One region of the Pelatocladus sp. genome, then DNA from elsewhere that is predicted to be linked to it. Evidence: riboswitches for the same ligand, from Rfam matches in the RefSeq annotation. Region 1 holds a riboswitch; each other region holds the start of a gene.
The links. Region 1 has a riboswitch for cobalamin ahead of AC5JMK_RS07060 (hypothetical protein). Riboswitches for the same ligand answer to the same signal wherever they lie in the genome.

Region 2: another riboswitch for cobalamin. It lies ahead of AC5JMK_RS23875 (energy-coupling factor ABC transporter permease); the one in region 1 lies ahead of AC5JMK_RS07060 (hypothetical protein).
Region 3: another riboswitch for cobalamin. It lies ahead of AC5JMK_RS13545 (TonB-dependent receptor plug domain-containing protein); the one in region 1 lies ahead of AC5JMK_RS07060 (hypothetical protein).

What each region holds. Positions count from the first base shown of each region.
Region 1 is NZ_JCACKS010000072.1:1,111-10,400, forward strand. It holds gene AC5JMK_RS07035 (hypothetical protein) at 1-171, opposite strand, end outside; gene AC5JMK_RS07040 (hypothetical protein) at 238-648, opposite strand; gene cobW (cobalamin biosynthesis protein CobW) at 740-1,804, opposite strand; gene AC5JMK_RS07050 (FAD-dependent hydroxylase) at 1,894-3,165, opposite strand; gene AC5JMK_RS07055 (methyltransferase domain-containing protein) at 3,181-4,185, opposite strand; gene AC5JMK_RS07060 (hypothetical protein) at 4,235-4,435, opposite strand; cobalamin riboswitch at 4,714-4,855, opposite strand; gene AC5JMK_RS07065 (ribonucleoside-diphosphate reductase subunit alpha) at 5,113-7,368, shown strand; gene AC5JMK_RS07070 (ribonucleotide-diphosphate reductase subunit beta) at 7,493-8,551, shown strand; partial or broken gene AC5JMK_RS07075 (DUF4346 domain-containing protein) at 8,799-8,879, opposite strand.
Region 2 is NZ_JCACKS010000240.1:5,970-9,133, reverse strand. It holds gene AC5JMK_RS23880 (BlaI/MecI/CopY family transcriptional regulator) at 393-794, shown strand; cobalamin riboswitch at 970-1,109, shown strand; gene AC5JMK_RS23875 (energy-coupling factor ABC transporter permease) at 1,136-1,909, shown strand; gene AC5JMK_RS23870 (energy-coupling factor ABC transporter substrate-binding protein) at 1,896-2,198, shown strand; gene cbiQ (cobalt ECF transporter T component CbiQ) at 2,195-3,007, shown strand; gene AC5JMK_RS23860 (energy-coupling factor ABC transporter ATP-binding protein) at 2,982-3,164, shown strand, end outside.
Region 3 is NZ_JCACKS010000170.1:157-3,320, forward strand. It holds gene AC5JMK_RS13535 (DUF1636 domain-containing protein) at 77-487, opposite strand; cobalamin riboswitch at 819-961, opposite strand; gene AC5JMK_RS13540 (hypothetical protein) at 1,059-1,244, opposite strand; cobalamin riboswitch at 1,205-1,354, shown strand; gene AC5JMK_RS13545 (TonB-dependent receptor plug domain-containing protein) at 1,374-3,164, shown strand, end outside.

The DNA.
Region 1 (9,290 bases):
ACAAGCCTTTTGGCTTTCTGCTGATACTGGCGTAGTAGTCGTATCTGTATGGTTTACAGGTTGGGGATTTACTGGTTGATTAGCGGTGCTAACTTTACTAGTCATCAACAAGGAAGCTACAGAAATTAAAGCTGTGGGTTTAGAAGTCAAAGCCAAGAGTAATTTTTTCACTCACTCCTCCTAGAAATAAATTGACTATCTAGATGGGTTTTCACCTGAATGCGCTAACTGTATAATTCATAACAAATAAGGGAGAAATTCTTCCCATCTTCGACAAACATATTGATAGCATTCCGGTGGAGAAATGACAAGATTGTTTAAAATATTAACCTCAAAATCAGAGTTAAATTTTATGAACAAAATAATGTCTTTTTGCGGATTATAGGTATCTATTGCTGCAAGTATTTGTGTTATTTCTTTTGGGTACAGAATCCACTCAGTTAAATAGGCTGTTAATCTAGCTTTAGTAACAAAATGAAGATTAAAGGTTTCGTCAAGTAAAATTTTCTTACCTGTGATTGTAGTAAAAGTGATACGGGAGAAATCTACAGCATTATTTATATTACAAATAACAGCCCCGCGCCCTGATTTTAAAAAACCTTTCCAAGCGGTATAGCTAATTAGCAAAAAACTTGTGAAATTCAACAATTGCTTGTACCAATTATTGTTAATCAGAAATATTGACTTCTTTTCGTAATTCTTTAGCAGCTGACACCATATTTTTCATTGATGAAATTACTTACTTGCGGCTTCTAAATCCTGCTACTTCCTCCTGCAACACGAGTGATTCAATGCCAACTTGATCGAGTTCCCGACCAATTAACACTAATTTTGTTTGACGCGGTTCGCCATGTTGCCAAGGACGGTCGTAAAAGTAATCAAATCGATTACCAACACCCTGTAATACCAAACGCATGGCTTTATTCGGAACTGCTACAAATCCCTTAATGCGATAAATTTCTTGCTGTTGCACCAATGTTTGCAAGCGTTTAACCAAAAAAGACGGCTCAAATGCTTGGTCTAGTATTAGTTGCACTGCATTAATCCCGTCATCATGTTCGTGATCTTCTTCTGTATCGTGGTGACTGGGACGACTATCTAAATTATCTTCTACCGCAGCATTGAAACCGAGTAGTAAATCGCCACTGATTTTACCATCCTGGCAAGGAATGACTTTTACACCAGGGGGTAAGTTCTGCTTGAGCCAATCCTGCACCCTCACTTGCGTTTGTTCGTCAACGCGATCGCTTTTAGTCAGCAATACTAGATCAGCACAAGCCAGCTGATCTTCAAACAGTTCCTCAATCGGTGTTTCGTGTTCTATGCTAGAGTCAGCTTGTCGCTGTGCTAAGAGTGCTGCTAAATCGCCTACATATTGATTAGTTGCTAAAGCTTCACAGTTCACCACAGTGATTACGCCGTCTACTGTTGCGCCTGTGCGAATCTCTGGCCAGCGAAATGCTTGTACCAATGGTTTTGGTAGTGCTAGTCCAGAGGTTTCAATCAACATACAGTCAAGGCTCGCGCGTCGCTTGAGTAATTCTTGCATCGCTGGTAAGAATTCCTCTTGTACTGTGCAGCACAGACAACCGTTGGTGAGTTCCACAATGTTACTCTTAGATTCTTCTTCATCGTCACAAACTTGGCACGAACGTAATAGTTCGCCATCAATGCCAACTTCGCCAAATTCATTCACTAAAACAGCAATGCGTCGTCCTTCGTTGTTTTGCAGTAAGTGACGAATTAACGTCGTTTTGCCTGCGCCGAGAAATCCTGTAATGACTGTAATGGGAATTTTGTGCATATAAAATTAAGTTGTTTGTTGATTAAAGGAGCGATCGCAATAAAGAAGTTTTAACCGCAGATATCATGCAGTGTTGCCAGCGTTAAAATTCAAATATTTATGTTCTGCAACACCGCCAAGGATGAGTGGTCAAGTTGTGGCTGGCGACCCCACAGCCCGGTCATCAGTCGCAGCAGTAGCCTTCGTGGGAAAGACCAATAAATTATCAGCCGCAGTACTAGCCGCCGCAGTTTAACCATTGGTAACCATTGATTAGAAAAGCTACGGTTGAGAATATCAGTAAAGGCTAGCACCACCCAGTTTTCATAGCGTCGCCAGCGATCGTAGCGTTTTAGCACTGCCAGAGAACCCAGGTCTTGTTTGTGTTGTTGTGCAGTTTGTAGCACTTGGGCTAGGGCAGCCGCATCACGAATACCCATATTTTGCCCCTGACCGCCCACCGGATGACAGCAGTGGGCAGCATCCCCTAATAATACTAAGCGCGGCTGGCAATAGCGACGGCTCTGCATCAACTGTGCTGGAAACACTAAGGGTTGGCTCAACAGAGTTAGTTTTCCCATTTGTTCGCCGTAGCGTCGTCGTAGTTCACTCATAAACTGGTCGCTTGGTAGACCAACTATTGCCTGAGCCTCTGCGTGGGGAGCAATCCAGACGATTTGGCAGCGATTTTCAGGCAAGGGCAAAATTGCAAAAGGGCCGCTAGACCAAAAACGCTCGTAGCCGATATTCTGGTGCGGTCGCTCTGGAGCAACAAAAGCTGTAATGCAGGATTGCCAGTAAGCCCAGCCGTTAGTTTTGATGCCAGCAGAAGAGCGAATTTGCGAGTTTACGCCATCAGCAGCCACCACCAACTGCGATCGCAATCGTTGTTGACCTTGGGAATTCTCTAGCACTACCTCTGCGGTTTGGGCTGCATAGCGCACCTCAATCACTTGAGTCTCATACCAGCAGGTAATGTTGGCTGCTGTTGCCACTCGTTGCTGGAGTGCCGCCATCAGCACCTTATGCTCACCACAGTAGTAAACTGCTGCTTCTCCCAAATCTTTAGGGCAAAACTCGACTCGGTGAGGATAGTCTGCGTCCGACAGTAATACCCGTGAAAAATGGCTAATTTTTGGCGCAATTTGCTCCCATAGCCCTAAATCACGAAAAATTTTGCTTGTCATCGGCGACAGGGCATAAGCTCTTGATCGCTCTGTTGCTTGCTGCTGTTGTTGTGCTTCCACTATTAAAATTCGCAAACCTGACGATTGCAGTCCACAGGCTAGTGTCAAACCCGAAATACCGCCGCCGACAATAACTACATCGCAGTTTGCCAAAAATGGATGCAGTAATGAGGTCATAGCTTGAAACTCACGCATTGGTCATAATGCTCGCTACCTAACCAAGCTGGAGGGAGTTTGGTTAGCAAAGTTTCTGTCCATCAATTCTGTACGTGAATTTGCCCGCACAGCGCGGAACATTCCAAATCGACACAGCCCTGCGCCAAAGGCCAAACGCATCAATAAAAACGTTGGCACTTCGCGTACAGATTTTATGAAACCAGACAATCCAAAACGCAGAAATCCGCTTGGGCGAACCACTCCTTGCCAAATAGAATCTAACCAAGAAGGAAGGGTTTCTTGCGTCCAATCAGTCGTAATTACCTCCCCTTCCACTAATCCTGTTGCTTCCAAAAGTTCGGAGAATCCCTCAATGCTAGAAAAAGCTGGATGAGACCACTGGTCTAGCAACTGTCGCATTACTGGTTTCTCCCAGAAATTTAGCGGTTTTTGGCGGTCATCTCTTTGATTCCAGTCAGCGACAATCAAAATTCCACCTGGCTTTAGTACCCGCATTAATTCTGTTGCAAAAACGGCTTTATCAGGCATATGGGGGCCTGCTTCGATTGACCAAACTACATCAAAACTGGCATCTGGAAACGACAATGCCATTGCATCATCGACTGCAAACTGGGCGTTTAGTTCTTGGGGTGTTAACTCCTGGGCGCGTTTTACTTGCTCTTGGCTGATAGTAATTCCTGTGACAGCAAATCCATAATCTCGCGCTAAAATCCGGCTGCTGCCTCCAATCCCACAGCCAACATCTAATACGGTAGTACCAGGAGGTAATTTATCTAAACCACCCCATTTAACCATTTCATGTACAAAGTCAGATTTAGCAACCAAAAAATCCTTGCGTCGTGGCGGCGAACCGTAGTGACCAAGGTGAATGTGTTCTCCCCAGTAAAACTCTAGGATGCCGTCAAGCGTCCATTGGTCGTAGGAATTGGCGACTGTGGATGAGGATTGATACTTGCGGGCAGTTAGAAAATAAGCCGCAATTCCAATTAGTAAAACGAGAAGAGAACCAATTACAAAATAAACTAATAAAGTTGACATTGTTGTGAAAGCTTTTTATGTAGCTAACCGTTGATAGATGTTGGTGTGTTTATGGTTCATCCCGAATTAGACGAGAGATCATAAGAGAAATCTTCCTATAGGTTGAACTTGCCATATTTTGCCAACCTCGAATTATTTTCCTGAGATTTAGAAAGGGTTGCTGCTTATCTTCTCTAAAACCTGTTTGTTTGACAAAAGGATGAACAGCAGTAGGAATCTTCCCAGTTCGATGAAGATAAAATTTTGGCATGATGATTAACCGAATCAGAATTTAACAAAAATACAGAGAAGTTATGCACGCCAGATATAGCGATGGAAAGTTAGTGCCATACCTCGTTGAAAATCTTTCTCTTTTCAAAGTAAAAAAATACCTGAATACTCACAAAGGAATTACTAATTGAAATTTAATATTAATTACTTATTTCGTGGAAAGTCGCCATTTGTAGCGTTTTAATGTGCGGTGCTTTCAAAATATTAGACCTGACGCTCATCATGTAATAAACCATCCGTGCCTCGCAGATGTAGAAAATTTACAAGTCAACTTCGGCGGGCATTCTGACTTACAAGGCAAGCCTTGATTACAGTTGCGGGACAGCGCCGGATTTGCACCGGACTTTCCCCCTTACGTCTGATGGCTGCTCCCATCAAAACCGAGATTCCCTTGCATATTAACACAACTGTGATTTGCTTGCGTAAAAATCAATGGTCGATCTATACTGGCATTCGTCATGAATCGGGGCAAGTTCAATTCCTTACCAAAGCTTGCTCTGGATTTTTATTGGACAATTCTTCTAACAATTTTTCAACACCACAATTTGTTAGGATTGCCAGCGTTTAGTGACATAACGTTGACAATTTTTTACATTGCCAAACCTAGTTAACTATTCTTTTCCATTATTGCAATTATTTTTCTACAATTCATCCACTATGCAAGCTCCATCCAAACTCTTTGAGGACTCCACAACGGATATCTATGTTGTTCGTCGTGATGGTTCGACGACACCGTTAGAAATTAATAAAATTCGCACAGTAGTTAATTGGGCTTGTTGCGGACTTTGCTGCAATTCCATTGCCTTAGAAGCACATCTAACAACTCGATTGCGCCCCGGTATTACTACACGAGAAATTCAAGATAATTTAATTCGCTGTGCTTTGGATTTGTGCGATCCTGAAGAACCTGATTGGCGGCAAGTGGCAGGGCGATTACATATTTGGAGTTTGTGGAAAGATACTCAAGTAGCCCGAGGTTATCAGTACGGTTACTATGCTCAAACTGTACATGACAAAGTGAGTAAAGGAGAATACGATCGCCACATCTTAATCTACACTCCAGAAGAATTAGAAATTGCCAACACTTGGATTAATCCTGACTGGGATGCCGACTATGATTACGCAGGAGCAGTATTACTGACGAAACGATATCTCCTGGCGAATGAGTTACCCCAGGAAGCATTTTTAACTTGTGCGCTCTTGATAGCCTCCGTAGAAACACAAGAGAATCGTTTAACCTGGGCAAGGGAGTTTTATGAAGCGATCGCCCGTCGTCAAATATCTTTAGCAACGCCGATTTTAGCGAACTTGCGGATTCCCAACGGTTCTCTTGCCAGTTGTTTCATTACGGCAATGGACGACAATTTAGAAAGCATTTTTGGCAGTATTCATGATGCAGCGCGGATTTCTAAAAATGGTGGCGGTGTGGGCGTGAATCTGTCTCGGATTCGGGCTACTGGTAGTTGGGTGATGGGAAAGAAGAACGCTTCTGGTGGTGTCGTTCCCTGGATTAAATTATTGAATGATACAGCGATCGCAGTTAATCAAAGTGGACGTAGAGCCGGTGCGGTTACTGTAAGTTTAGATATCTGGCATTTGGACATAAGCGAATTTTTGGAAATGCAAACCGAGAATGGCGATGCACGACGCAAAGCTTATGATGTGTTTCCGCAATTGGTTGTCAGTGATGAATTTATGCGAAGGGTGCAAGCAGATACAGAATGGACGTTAGTTGATCCCTATGAGGTGCGAACTCGTTTAGGGATTGAACTAGCTTCAACTTGGGGTGAAGAATTTGAACGTGCTTATCTGCAAATCGAAGCCAGTTTAGATAACTCGATTACTCTTTACAAACGGGTAAATGCACGTCTTTTATTCAAACAGGTGATGCGAACCCAATTAGAAACCGGGATGCCTTATTTATGGTTCAAAGATACCGCAAACCGAGCTAACCCTAATCAGCATGAAGGTTATATTCCTGGTGGAAACTTGTGTCAAGAATCATGGTCAAATGTCAAACCAGACAAAGAAGCACATTCATGTAATCTCCTCAGCGTTAATCTTGCAAATTTGGAGGATGAACAGCGAGCAGAAATTTGTCAGATTGCAGTACGTGTATTAGATAACACTATTGAACTTACATCACCCCCGTTTGCTGCTAGTGCCACCCACAACGCCAAATATCGCACAATTGGGGTGGGCTGTATGGGATTAGCTGACTGGTTAGCAAAATATCATCTCACCTATACCCATCTTCAGGAAATCAGCGATTTATTTGAAGACATTGGTTACTATTGCACCGCAGCATCGATGGAATTAGCGAAGGAACGGGGTGCGTATCCTGCTTTTGTCAAGAGTGAATGGAGCAAAGGAAATTTAATCGGAGCAAAACCACCTACTTGGTTTGAGCAACACGCTAGTAAACCAGAGCGTTTTTTACAACTGAGTCGAGATATCAAGCAATATGGGATTCGCAATTCACATATTACTGCGATCGCACCCAACACTTCTTCATCTTTAGTTCAAGGTTGTACAGCCAGTGTTTTACCCGTTTATAGCAAATTCTTCTATGAAAAGTGGGCAAAGGGTTCAGTACCCATCGCACCGCCTTACATTCGGGATCATTTATGGTTCTATGTCGAAAATAAGACACTGGATCAGAAAAAAGTTGTTCTCGCGATCGCCACAATCCAACAATGGATTGATACAGGAATTTCGATGGAATTGTTATTTAACTTGAACGCTGGAGTTTATTTCCCTGACGAACCAGAGCGATGTCTTAGCGCTGTTGATATTTTTGAAACCATAATGCTGGCTTGGAAGTTGGGTTGTAAAGCAATCTACTACATTCGCACTGTCCAAAAAGATAGTTTCAAAGAATCGAACGAGCAATGTGTTGCTTGTGCAAACTGAACACCAGTCATCAGTAAACACTTACTTGTACTGAGCGAAGTCTAAGTATCAGTTATCAAGCATAGGTGATGGGCAAAGCCCATTGCCCAATTAAGAGTGAAAACTAATCAAAACAAAATTTAAGATGTACCAACCAAGACAATCATTAATGCCAATTAATCCCGTTTTCAATCCGAATGGAAATGATGATACAGCAAACCGTTTAATATGGTTCGGAGAGACTACGAACTTAATGCAATTAAATGATGTTCGTTATTCGTGGGCTGTGTCTCTCTACCGTCAAATGCGAGAGAACTTTTGGATTCCCGACAAAATAGACGTTACTCAAGATGTCACAGATTACGTCAATCTCACACCTGGAGAACGACGTGCATTTGATGGCATTCTCAGTTACCTGACTTTTCTCGATTCGGTGCAAACCTGTAATGTGCCTCATATCAAAAACAGCATTACCGCACCAGAAATTGCATTGTGTATGGCGGAACAAATTTCGCAAGAAGCAATGCACAATCAATCTTATCAATACATCATTGAGACGGTGATTCCGAGCGATCGCCGTACACAAGTTTATGATTTTTGGCGGAGCGATCGCATTCTCAAACAACGATGCGAATTCATCGCTGGACTATACCAAAAGTATGTCGATAACCCCACACCAGAGAATTATTTCGTATCGCTATTGGCGGATTATTTGTTAGAAGGATTGTATTTCTATAACGGGTTTATATTTTTCTACAATCTCTCATCACGGATGCTCATGTCTGGGAGTGCAGATATCTTTAGAATGATTAACCGAGATGAACTTTCTCATGTGCGGCTATATCAAAAATTGATTCCAGAAGCGATGCAAGTTTTCCCTCACAGCCGCGAACAAATTTATGAAATGTTTGCTCTTGCTGTTGAGCATGAATGCAAGTGGACAGGACATATTGTCGGAGATGATATTCTAGGCATTACAGCCAACAGTACAGAAGATTACACAAAATATCTGGCAAATGCTCGCTTGAAGGCGATCGGTTTAGAGCCATTGTTTGGGGAAGCTATCTACAAGAAAAGTCCCTATACTCACTTGGAGCGTTTTTCAGATACTAAGAAAGAAGCGAATACAAAAGCAAATTTTTTTGAGGCGAGTGTGACCAGTTATGTTATGTCTTCTAGTATTGAAGGTTGGGATGATTTTTAAGAGAGGTTTATTATTGGTTTAGATGTCCAGACGCGATATATCGCGTCTTTAAAAATGCGTTTATGCTGCGATCGCTCGTAAATCCCGTTAAATACAAAACTAAATTAAGGATGTTATGAGGAAAAATTCTGTACAACACCAAGGATATACGGAAATATTCTGTATAATCCTGCCGTAAAGGGTGATTATACGGAAAAATTCGGTAGAGGATATGATCTTTCAAATCCAGTAACTTATATGGGACTAGTCATACGTAGTCTTGTCCTGTCACCAATGCCAATTCCGATCGCATAAACTCACGTCCCAAGTAAGCCGCATGATCCAATTGGCGGTTGAATAGTTGTAGCGATCGCCCTACCACACTTCATCAAACGTTAGATTTACTCAAAATCAAATCTGTATCATCAGTTGTACAATCTCTCCCATGTATGACGATACCTGCCGATTCCTTGCCGAACACTTCTGTGCCGACTTCGCCAGTTGGCTGTTAGGAAAGCCTGTCACGATGACAGAACTCAAACCCTCTGAACTCTCCCTCGATCCGATTCGCAAGGCAGCACTGTGCGGGGGTTCCCCCCGTTGAGGCAACTGCCGCGCCGATGCCCTAATTTTGCTGGAATCAGACGAATCTGTTTTGCATATCGAGTTTCAAACACTTCCCAAGAACAATATTCCATTCCGTGTTTTGGATTACCGCGTGCGAATGTACCGGAAAGATCCAACCAAACCGATGCGGCAA
Region 2 (3,164 bases), on a different contig from region 1:
TATTGCTTGGGGATCTCCAGAAAATAAAAACTTAATTTTAACAGGTGTCATAGTTGCTATCAAGAGGAATCTTTTTTTCTTCAACCAGTAATTCCTAGAACAATGTAAATAACTGGTAGTTACTAGCTATTATTTGCAGTCACTCCAGAAAGTAAATAATTAGCTTTATCAAAAAATAATCTGTAAAGTTTTGCCGGAAAAATTTCATAAAAATAAGACAATTTTTCAAACTTAACAGCAAGTATTTTTAGCCAAAATATTTGTTAAACTTCTAATTTATGTGTTATTTCAAGTCTGTTAATGTACTTTGCGAGCTTAATCTCAATTAGTGATAGAGATAGTTAATTTTTATTCTGATGCCCTTTCCCTACACTTCAATTTAATGCAACATAATGTCTCCTTTACCTAACTATCGTCCTCAGAAACTCTCCCTTGGTTTCTTGGAGAAAGAAATTTTGCACATCATCTGGGAACTAGGTAGCGTCACCGTCAAAGATGTGCATGAACGTATTTTGGCTGATTCAAAGCGACGGCTAACCTCTGCTTCAGTGACAACTGTCCTCAATCGTTTGACTAAAAAAGGATGGCTTGTATGCAATAAAGAGAGTCGTCGGAATTACAGATGGCAAGCACTAGTATCACAACAAGAGGCGCAGATACTCCAAGCTTATGAACAGCTGCATCAATTCTTGGCAGTAGGTAATCCAGATGTGGTTGCAGTCTTTGCCGATAGCCTGGATCAAGATAGTTTAGAAAAGTTTGAAGCGATCGTCCGTATTTTGCCGAGGCATTAAACCTGAATTTGATCCGCCAATGCAATACGAACAAACAAAGCGGGCGTTGGTGAATAGAAGTATGAATCAGGCGATCGCTCTAATTCATACTTATTTCCCTGATCGATGACTTGTAGCTAACCTGCGGCAGCTAGCTGTGTTGGTAAAAAATCGCGGCTCAAAATTCTGCAATAATGATATAGTTACTCCCATCGGTTCTGATGAAAAGCAGCCATCAGACGCAAGGGGGAAAGTCCGGTGCAAATCCGGCGCTGTCCCGCAACTGTGAACCAAAATTGGGTGAGTCAGGATGCCCGCCGATGGGAACCAATTCGTTGACATAAATCTGCGAGGTACAGATTATGAAAAGAAAACAGGCGTTAGTCAGTCTAACCCTGATGGGAGTTATCAGTTTTTACCTAGTAATTGGTTTACCCAAACCCGCCTATGCCATGCACATTATGGAAGGTTTTTTACCAGTGCAGTGGGCGATTTTTTGGTGGATTGTGGCATTACCATTTTTTATATTAGGATTGCGTAGTCTAACTCGCATTACCCAAGCTAACCCACAGCTAAAACTACTACTGGCCTTGGCTGGTGCTTTCACATTCGTACTGTCAGCGTTAAAAATCCCTTCGGTTACAGGTAGCTGTTCTCATCCAACAGGGACGGGGTTAGGTGCGGTGCTGTTTGGGCCGCTTACTGTGTCGGTTTTGGGTGGTTTAGTGTTGTTGTTTCAAGCTTTGTTACTAGCGCATGGCGGCTTGACAACACTGGGAGCAAATGCTTTTTCGATGGCGATCGCTAGACCATTTGCCGCTTACTGGATATATAATTTGACAATCAAGTTGGGTGGTAAAGACAAAATCGCCATATTTCTAGCAGCTGCGATCGCAGATTTACTCACATACGTTATCACTTCTATCCAACTTGCCCTAGCTTTTCCTGCACCTGTTGGTGGGTTTATCGCTTCATTTACCAAGTTCGCCGGAATTTTTGCCATAACTCAAGTTCCCTTAGCAATTAGTGAAGGATTGCTAACTGTATTAGTGTGGAATTGGCTGCAATCTTATAATCCTCAAGAATTGGAACTATTGCAATTAATCAAACGAGGAAATGGCAATGAGTCAATCTAAAAAAGGGTTGAGTAATTGGGTATTGGTGGTAGCTGTATTAGCTTTAGCAATTGCACCGTTAATCTTTGTCCGTGATGCGGAATTCGCTGGTGCAGATGGCAAAGCAGAAGAGGCTATAAATGAAATTCAACCGGAATATAAACCCTGGTTTAAATCATTTTTTGAACCCGCTAGTGGGGAAATAGAAAGCTTATTATTTGCTTCGCAAGCAGCTTTGGGTGCTGGAGTCGTTGGTTATGCAATTGGGTTATATAAAGGACGTTCCCAACAACGAAAACGTGAAGAATGAGCCTGCAACTAGATACTTTGGCTTACACTAATCGGCTGCGAAGATTGCCACCAGAACATAAACTGATTTTTGCATTTACTACTCTTGCTATTTCCCTTGCAACCCATCCCTTAGTGCAAATTTTAATGGTGCTTTGGATGAGTATTTGGACAATGATTTATGCCAGAATTCCGGCTAGAGTTTATTTTCGGTTGTTAATGTTCACCATAGTTTTCTGTTTGACAAGTTTACCAGCCCTAATGGTAAATGGAGTTGCAATAACTAATTTACAAAACGTCAAATTAGATTCGTGGTATGGACTAACTATCGGACACTTCTATATTTATATCAGTCATAGTGGCAGTATCCAAGCATTGGGAATTTTAACCAGAGCATTAGCCTCTGTTTCTTGCTTGTATTTTCTGATGCTAACTGTCCCTTTCACGGAAATATTACGAACTCTCCAGTACTTACGATTTCCAGTACTGTTAACCGATTTATTATTACTAATGTATCGATTTATTTTCATTCTCCTGAACACAGCCAGTGAATTGTGGACAGCACAAAATTCCCGTGGTGGCTACCGCACTCTTGCTCTTAGCATGAAAAGTTTAGCAATACTCATCGGACAACTATTACAGCGAACCTTACAACGATATAATCAGTTCTCTCTTGGACTGGAAGCACGGGGTTTTGTAAGTGAATTTCGAGTTTGGCATCAGAGTCGCTATCGTCCTCAATTACGGTATATTATCGAAGCCATTTTCGGCTGTGTAGTATTAATAGGATTGGACTTTTGGCGAAATGCAGGAATATTTACTCGAATTTGAACAGGTATATTACACCTATTCAGGCGCACAACAATCAGCTTTGAATGGTCTAGCATTGAAGATTCCATCAAGTAAAAAGTGTGCGTTAATTGGTCAGAATGGTTGTGGTAAAACGACACTATTCTTACTAGCTAATGGTTTATATAAACCTGATTCT
Region 3 (3,164 bases), on a different contig from region 1:
GGTTCAAAGCCGAGTAGAATTGTGGGCTATAGCTCCCCTGCTTTTCTGCTCAAGAGTTTTTTCACCCAGTCTTCAATTAACAACAACTTATATTTAATTGCGTCCATTTACTTTGTGGTGGAATCTTTGCTAGAATCCCTTTTCTGAGAGGTTCAGGTCGTTCTGACCAAGGTAGTGAACCATCGCCTTTCGCATAGTATTGACTAGCACATTGCAGTATCGCAGATGCACAACTATCATTTGGTAAATCGCCAAATAAATAGGTTGGTTTCCCTGACGCAACAAAAGCAATTACACAAGAACGGTTACAAGCACTCATACATTCAACTCCTTGAATGGAGAATTTGTTTTGCAATTCCCAATTTTGTGCCAGTTGTTGAAGTTGTTGTAATAGCTGCTGTCCGCCACTTTCACCAATCCGCTTACCATCTTGCCACAGGCTGGCGCAGGTCGTGCAGACGAATAAAGTATGCTGTTTGTTGTTCATTAATTTTCAGGCTTTGCCGATTGATAGTATGAAGTAGCCTCACACATACCCTACAGGAAGCTAACGTAACGCCACCGCAAGCTACACGTTAGTATCTTCTAGGGAAGAGTAGGCGCAAAGTTACTTTTATGTGAAGCGAAGGATAGGATACAACTGGGTTTTCAGGTTTGTATCTATCAACCTTCTGTGTGTACGTATTGATGTGTTTAGGAAAATATCTACAATCTCATAGAAATTTGTAGTGCGTGGGGTATGTCTGACACTATGAGACAGTAATCCTGTTTAATAGAGAGAGTATTGATTGCGTTATTCATCTGTACCTCGCAGATGGGAGTTTGTTGTACTTTCGGCGGGCATTCTGACTTTGAAGCATAAGCCTCATTACAGCTGCGGGACAGCGCCGGATTTGCACCGGACTTTCCCCGTTACCTCTAGTGACTGTTTCCCACTAGAACCGAATCATCCTTTTGATGATACCACAGTTTTGTAACTTATTACTTTGTAATTTGATTCAGTATCAGAAAAGATAAACAAAAATAGGGTAGATTTGTAATGCTGCAACTTAGTAGTACTAATATTCGCCCCGACAGTAACTAATTTTAGCTTGATCGAAAAGTTCTGCATACACCTTCGGCATCTGTACTGGGCGCGATCGCTCTACAAATCTAAATGCAACAATTCTTATTTCTCTTATTTGCATTGAGATACGAGCATGGTAAATTACAACCAGACCTTGGTTCTGATGGGGAACAGCCATCAGAGGTAACGGGGAAAATTCGGTGTAAATCCGATGCTGTCCCGCAGCTGTGATGAGACTCGAAGTATTCGTCTCTGAGTCAGAATGCCCGCCAGAGGTAAAAAACATACACTTATCTGCGAGGTACAGATGCAAAATATTCTTTTTAATTACCGTTGGGCGGTAAAAGTCATTGTATGTAGTATGGGTGCAATGACAACTTTGATATTGTGGAATTATGTTGTGTATGCGGTCGAAATTCCACAACCAGAAAAAATTGCCCAAAATACGGATGAACAGGAACCTGATATTGAACTGACAGTCATCGACACGCTATTGAATCAGCCTGTTTTCTCCCCCTTTCGCCGCGAAGGAACAGTCAAAGATTCTACTCGACCAGTATATGTGATTACAGGTGAAGAAATCGAAGCCCAGGGGGCGCGCAATGTCACAGAAGCGTTGCGTTTTCTCCCCGGAATCTTACCTGATGGGACAGTCGGAACAGAAGTGAATGCTTTAAGCGGTCAATTTATTCGGGGTTCTAACTCCGAACAAGTATTGATTTTACTTGATGGTAGACCAATTAACAATCTCGGTGGCGGTGGTTTTGACCTTTCCGAAATTACCAGCAACATTATTGAACGAATAGAAGTTTTACCAGGAGGAGGTTCTACCCTTTACGGTTCCTCTGCGATTGGAGGTGTGATTAGTATTATCACTGGTCGTCCCACAGAGAAAGTAACAACCCAAGCGGGTGTGACTTTTGGCGCTTATGGATTAAATCAGCAGACTATCAATAGTAGTGGGAGAGTAGGAAATATTGGTTGGGTTTTGGGATATAACCGTACCGAAGCTGAAAATAACTACCCTTTTTCCATCCCAGAGGCGAACTTCGAGGGAACCAGAGAAAACAATGATGTTCTCTACAACAACTTTAATGTCAAGTTAGAGGCGAATTTAGGTTCTCGTAATACCCTCACCCTCTCAACTTTATACTTAGGTAAAGACCAAGGAGTACCAGGAGGAGTCCCTATTCCCGAACCTCTATTTGGACAAGGTTATTTTAACTCGTTGACTGATAGCGATCGCAAATACACAGACCAAGTTCTCACTGATTTAACTTGGAACTCAAAATTAGGTTCGGGAAATGATTCCCTACTTACAGCCAAAGTCTATGCAGATTTTCTGAATACCCGTTTTGATAGTCGTGCTTCATCTTCTGCGCGGTTTGATAACGAGCAAAATTCCTATGGAATTCAAGCGCATCATAGTTGGAACTTTGCCAGCAATCAAAGTTTAGTTTATGGCTTTGATTATCGCAACACTTCAGCACGTAACAGTACCTTTGACTATCTCGATAATCAAGAAACAATTAGTTATGACGATAGTATTGATCAAGGAGCATTATTTGCTAGATATGAAATTAATTTTACACCTAGTTTCACAATGAACTTTGGCTTGCGCCAAGATTTTAGTAGTTTGACAAATGGTTCATTTACATCGCCAAGTGTAGGCGCAAAACTGGCGCTGACTGATTCTACTACCATCCGAGCTAATTATATTCGGAATTTCCGCGCTCCAACTCTTTTTAATTTATATGCTAGAGGTTCTACCTTTGTTGGTAATCCGGATCTTAAACCAGAAACAGGTGATAGTTATGATATTGGAATTGACCAAAAACTAGGAGATTTTGGTTTATTACGCTTAACCTACTTCAGCAACACTATCTCAGATTTGATTGCTTATAATTTTGCTGTCCCTGTAGCTACTTATGAGAATATTGGTAAGGTTCGTACTACAGGACTCGAAGCAGTTTTAAATTTACAACTTGCAAAAAATGTCTATGCCTTTGCCAATTATACACTCAACGATCCACGCATTTTATCAAGCGTCAATCCTGCTGAATCAGACAATGAATTGCGGTTTGCTGGTGCAGATAGT